2 regions of the Lactobacillus sp. B4005 genome follow, and region 2 is predicted to be linked to the other one. Evidence: riboswitches for the same ligand, from Rfam matches in the RefSeq annotation. Region 2 holds a riboswitch; the other holds the start of a gene.
What was found. A riboswitch is a leader RNA that binds a small molecule or an ion and turns the genes downstream of it on or off. The one in region 2 is predicted to bind thiamine pyrophosphate.
Positions count from the first base shown of each region.

Region 1 (3,175 bases), on a different contig from region 2:
TGCTAACCCAAAAGTCGGTGCCATCTGCTAATAAAGCGTAATCGCGCACAATTTCGGCGTTAGAATGTCCGCCTTTAATAAGCACGTTTTTTACACCCATTTTTTGCAAGCTTCGTGCTAATTGGGGATATTCTTGTTCACTAGTAGCCTTAATTCCGGTAAGAGCTTCTGCTTCAGGCAAGTTAGGCGTAATGAGGTTAGCTAGCGGCAATAGCTCATTTTTAACGGTGGCAATAGCATCTTGGCTAAGAAGAGGCGCTCCGCCTTTAGCCACCATAACTGGGTCGATGGTTACCGGACCAAAGTCATATTTTTGCAGATTAAGAGCTACTTGATGGACGTGCGCTGCATCTCCCAACATCCCCGTTTTACAAGCCTTAATCTTAAAGTCTGAGGCTAATGACGCAAATTGGGCATCGACCATTTCAAGTGGTAATAAAAACGAGTCTTGGACTCCGAGCGTATTTTGGGCAGTCACAGCTACAACCACCGCTGTCCCAAAAACATGTTGCATCTGAAAAGTTTTTAGATCCGCCATAATTCCGGCTCCACCACCGGAATCAGTCCCAGCAATGGTCAAAACTTGGGGAAATGAATTTAGTTCTTCTGTCATTATTGCTAACCTCCTTAATCAAATTTAGCAATAGCTGTAATCTCGGTTTCTTTGACTTTAGCTAAATAATCCATCAAATACATGCTAAATGTGCCAGGACCTACTTCAGGATGATCATTAACGAGCAATTCTCCAGTAGCTGCAAAAACTAGGCAAGCTGTTTGCGCAGCTTCAAAAGAATTATCGCAGACGGCCGCAAAGGCGGCAACAATGCTTGAGAGCATGTCACCTGAACCAACGTGTGCCTGAAATAGCGGGGTACCATTGTAAACATGAGCGATATTTTGACCATCGCTAATCGTGTCTGTTACGCCACTGGCAATAATTGTACAATGCAATTTTTGCGCAGTTTTACGCGTAATTTCGTCAAGATCGCCACTGCCTGAACCCGCATCAATACCTTTGGCATTCCAGGCAAAACCACCTAAAGCGGCAATTTCACCAGCGTTGCCACGAATGATTGTAGCTGGGAAAGCTTCTAGCAATTTTTGTGCGGTTTGCAGGCGGTAATTGACTGCGCCAACGGCAACGGGATCAAGGACAACCGGTTTTTGAGCTTGCGCGGCAAGTAGCCCCATTTCTTTCATTTGCATAATTTGCAATTTAGTCAAAGTCCCGAGGTTAATGGCAATGCTTGATGCCATCTGAAACATTTCTTCGACCTCAGCAATTTCCTTACTCATGATGGGCGAGGCACCCAGCGCATTTAAGCCGTTAGCGACATCTTGAACGGTCACAAAATTGGCGGCATTAAGAACAATTGGATTAGTTTCACGTAATTTAGCTAACAGATCTAGTTTCATAATCTCTCCTTTAAAAATCTCCTGCGCCGATTTTAGGTCAATAAAAAAGCTTTGACATATTTGTGTCAAAGCATAAGTGGATTTTTGACACGTTCCTACGCAAGAATTAGCTTACAGGTTCAAAGGGTCTGGCTATCCGCCATCTCAGCCTTCAAAAAGGCACCCCTCGTGTTATCGGTTTCAATTATAGCGACTTTTGCTGGGCAAGACAATAACTAATTTAACCGAATTGCTGCAGTGACTCGACTAAGGTAAACTAACTACTAAGAAACACGCAACTATTAATTGGGCGAGGGAGATAATAATGACTGAATTTACAGCACAATTGCGTTATGCGGCAAAGGATCTGTGGAAAAAAAGCATGGAGCAGCCCTTTGTTAAAGAGCTGCAAAGTGGCCAATTGCCATTGGCTACTTTTCGGTTTTACTTATTGCAAGACAGGTACTATTTAGCTGAATTTAGCAAAATTCACCGGCTAATGGCAAAGAAAACTACTAGTCAAGAAGTGCAACGATTCTTGCTGGCAGGTGCCCAAGATTTGCAAGAATGTGAAATAACGATGCAACAGCATTTTTTAGCGGAATTAAAAGTCACATCCAATGAGATTAAAGAAACTGACGCAGCACCAACGGCGTATGCCTATGTCAATCATCTGTTTAAAACGCTTGAAAAAGATGGCCTTGCTCCTTGTGTCTGTGCCATTTTGCCTTGCTACTGGCTTTACCAGGAAATTGGTCAAGCATTGGCGCAAACGGGTTCACCGGTTGCACTTTACCAGAAATGGATCGAGACCTATGATAGCGACTGGTATGACGTCAATGTCAGTCGCATGTTAAAGTTGACCAATGACTTAGCTGCTCAAGCTTCAGAACGAGAGCGTGGGCAGATGCAGAAAGCCTTTGTGCGCAGCAGCTATTATGAATGCCGGTTTTGGCAAATGGCGTATGAGCAGGAGCAGTGGCAATAGCTTTTCTGACCTAAAGAATTGTTTTAATTAAAAAAGTAATTTTCAGATTTCGGAACTAATTATTTAGTAAAAAGTCTATATAAACAGTCAATACTTTTATAAAACAATTTTGCTTAACATATTATTTTTAAACTCTACAAATGCAAGCTTTGTTTTGATAAATAATGTGTCAAAGATCTTTTGCTTATTTTTTCTTTAAAATTAGTTGATTTCGACTTTTTGTTTTGACGGTTAGTTTCTCTTACCAGGTTGATATTAGTGCAAATGGCGAAACAAATAAAATTAAGCTAATAAAATTATTTAATGCCTCTAAACTCGTAGCATAATTTTTGTTCAATATTTGTAACTGTGATGAATACCCAAGTTTGCAGCCTAGAATAATGAGTAAATCATGTTTAACACCTATCTTAATATTTTTAACACTGCTATTTAGGGATTGCTAAATTAAACAATTAAACCGTGGTTTGTGCTTAAATCAACATTTTTTGCTTAAATTTTACCCTTTTTCCTAACGAGAAATATATCTCAAATATTAAAATTATATATTCTACTTTTTCTAAAAAATTACTTGCACTTTCATAAAATTCGATTGAAAAGCAATCTTTAATTGAATTTTATAATCAAAATTACTTGTTTAAATTTTTGTAAATTATATTAAAATGTAAGCGGTTATGTGATATAAGTAACATAGTAAAATAGCGAAGCTTAGTATTTTAGAATGAAGAGGTTATTACCATGAAAATCAAAGCAGCCGTTTTAAATAGATCAGATTCTGATTTGAACTTGGAAGAG
Region 1 covers NZ_JAFNOZ010000003.1:69,714-72,888, forward strand. The annotation lists gene thiD (bifunctional hydroxymethylpyrimidine kinase/phosphomethylpyrimidine kinase) at 1-613, opposite strand, end outside; gene thiM (hydroxyethylthiazole kinase) at 628-1,416, opposite strand; TPP riboswitch at 1,492-1,593, opposite strand; gene tenA (thiaminase II) at 1,721-2,383, shown strand; gene J3U73_RS07615 (NAD(P)-dependent alcohol dehydrogenase) at 3,119-3,175, shown strand, end outside.
Region 1: another riboswitch for thiamine pyrophosphate. It lies ahead of thiM (hydroxyethylthiazole kinase); the one in region 2 lies ahead of J3U73_RS00200 (ECF transporter S component).

Region 2 (3,175 bases):
TTTTGAACCAAAATAATCAACCTTAACATTAACTTTTCGATTAGCTTCCTTATTCAGTAACACGCAGCATTTAACGTTTTTAGCGCCGCGTTTTTGGAGCAAATCCTTCATATATTTCAAGGTTAATCCGGTATCAATGATATCTTCAACGATTAAAACATCACGATCTTTGACATCTGTAGCCAAATCGGAAATGATTTTCACTTCGCCTGAAGATTCAAAACCATCACCGTAACTAGAAACGTCCATAAAATCAATTTCTTCTTTGACGTTCATTTCACGTACCAGGTCAGTTAAAAAGAAAATTGCACCCTTTAATGCACCTATAACTAATGGCTTTTTACCAGCATAGTCTTCAGTTAATTGCTTACCCAATTTGACACACATCAGGTGAATATCATCTTCGGTAAACAATTTATGATCAATAATATTATCAATATTGTCGTTTTTCGGCATTTATTTACCTTTCACTTAAAACTCAAAATTCCTAATAAAATTGATTATATCATTTTTATCGGGAAAAAGGAGCTTGTTTTGAACTTTTTTAGCCATTTTTTACCGAAATTACGGACAAAATTATCAAATTTGCCAAAAGCAGTAGGATTTTTTCAGAAATAGCTTAAATAATTGTTTTTTGCTACAATGAAATTTAAAGTTTAATAAGCGAAAGGTCAATTACAACGATGGAAAAAGAACAAGAAATAAAAATGCTCAAAGCTTTTTCGGATGCTAATTCAACTTCCGGCTTTGAAGGAGAGTTTATCAAATTATTCACTGACACAGTAAAAGATATTGCCGATATAAAAGTTGATGGTATGCTCAACGTTTATGCTGCTAAAAAAGAAAATCAAACTGGTCAGCCAATTATCCAGCTTGATGCCCATTCTGATGCTGTTGGTTTTATAACTCAGGCAGTTAGACCAAACGGAATGATTAAATTTGTTCCGCTTGGCGGCTGGGTTAAATATAATATTCCAGCTTTACGGGTAAAAATTAGAAACCGTGACGGTAAATATGTTCCTGGCGTAGTAGCAACTAAGCCACCGCACTTCATGACTAAAGAAGAACGTGACAATGTACCGGAAGTAGAAAATATGTCAGTTGATGTTGGTTCTAGTTCTCGTGAAGAAACAATTAATGATTATAAAATTGATACTGGTTGTCCCATTTTTGTTGACGTCAAGTGCGAATACAATGAAAAAACCGGTCTTTTCTTCGGTAAGGATTTTGATGACCGGTTTGGTGCAGCTGCAATGGCTGATGTTTTGGATAATCTCAACGGCGAAAAGACTGACTGTAACGTTGTAGCCGCACTTTCGAGTCAAGAAGAAGTCGGCTTACGAGGAGCGTACGTAACAGCTAGAAGTATTAAGCCAGACCTAGGGATTGTGCTTGAATCATGTCCAGCAGATGATACATTTACTCCAAAATGGCTTTCTCAAACAGGCTTAAAGCGTGGACCAATGCTGCGTGATATGGATACCTCATTTTTGCCTAATCCAAAATTCCAACAATACGCATGTGAATTAGCGGATAAAAACAATATTCCATATACTCGTTCGGTTCGGACCGGTGGCGGACAAGATGGTGCGGCAATTTACTATGAAAATGGTGCGCCAACTATTGTTATCGGAATTCCAGTGCGTTACGAGCATTCGGCATACTGCTTCAGCGCATATCAAGACTTTAAGGCCTCAGTTGACTTAACTTGTGCAATTATCCGTGATTTGACTAAAGAAAAGTTGGCTAGTTTTAGTCAGTTTTGATTAAATTGCTAGTTAATTGAATAATTTAAAATGTCTTCTTGATATTGTGTTATAATAGGCAAAAAGATAAGAAAGTCACTAGGGGTGCCACATTTAGCTGAGAAATACCCTCCGAACCTGAACAGGACAATACCTGCGTTAGGGAAGTGTTATTAAGTATATTAGAGTACTCCTACTGACTTAGAATGTTAGTTAGGAGTATTTTTTATGTTTACAAGATCATCAAAATGGAACGTTAAAGCAATTATCCTGATTGCTTTAATTGGAATTATTATGGGAGTAATCTATACTTACGGGTTTAATTGGGCTTACAATTTAATTAAGTTATTACTGCTTCCGACTGGCTTTGCTCCGGTAACAGATACTGTTTTTTCTGGATTATGGCTAATGGCAGCTCCCTTAGCGATGTATTTCGTGCCAACGGTTGGTTCAGGAACAATTGGTGAAACATTGGCAGCAGTTGTCGAAATGGCTATTGGCGGCCAATGGGGTGCAGTAACAATTTTGTCTGGTGTGATTCAAGGAGCAACTAATGAAATTGGCTTTTTTCCGCAAAAAAGTCGGTATCAAGCATTTTCTTGGCAAAGTGTACTAACAGGGGCCTTTTTTGCCGGCCTTGGTAGTTTTATTCCAACGTATTTTTTGTACGGCTGGAGTAAGTATAGCATCCAACTGCAAGTTATCATGTTTATTACTTGTATACTCTCTGCGCTTGTCTTTGACGGCGTTTTGGTAAAATTGATTACTAACTTATTTGATCAGGCCTTAAAACCAAAAATTGCTTAAATTATTGAGCTTTGAAAAAGCTATTTACTTAGACCAATAAAAACGTTGAATTTACAGATACAACGTTTTTATTTGTATATATTACAGTATTTCATCTAAGCGAGCATTCAAATCCAAATGGATCTAAAACTTTTTTTGCTTATAAAAATCATGCGCATAGTTGTGCCTAAGAGGGTAGACAAAAGTTAAAAATGATCTAAGATTAATGCTTATGACCATGAATTTAAAGAAATATTGGCACATGCGCAGTCCGAGTAATCAACTTTGGTGGGAAGAAAATAGTAAAAAGCAGACAAAACTATTTTTGAAGTGAACCCTAAAATTAGGACACTTTATATTAGCTGCAAACTTAGGACCAACTTGATAATCATGCCAAAGATGATAGATTTCAATTTTATCTTGCTTAGATAATTTAGCCATAAAATAACCCCCAAATTTGTCCTAAATTTGGGGGGTCACTTCACAATTTTCAGTGTCTTGTCTGTTTCTTTTTTGTTTAAAGAGCTAGTCTTTCCTGGACTCTTAGTAATTTATCTAAATATTAGCCGAGTAATTTGAAATATGCACCAGCTATACTTAGTAATAGCATGATTAACATAATCCATAAGGGATTCAGTTTTTTC
Region 2 covers NZ_JAFNOZ010000001.1:14,887-18,061, forward strand. The annotation lists gene hpt (hypoxanthine phosphoribosyltransferase) at 1-456, opposite strand, end outside; gene J3U73_RS00195 (M42 family metallopeptidase) at 684-1,766, shown strand; TPP riboswitch at 1,837-1,928, shown strand; gene J3U73_RS00200 (ECF transporter S component) at 1,974-2,552, shown strand; gene J3U73_RS00205 (hypothetical protein) at 2,811-2,972, opposite strand; gene J3U73_RS00210 (PTS system mannose/fructose/sorbose family transporter subunit IID) at 3,094-3,175, opposite strand, start outside.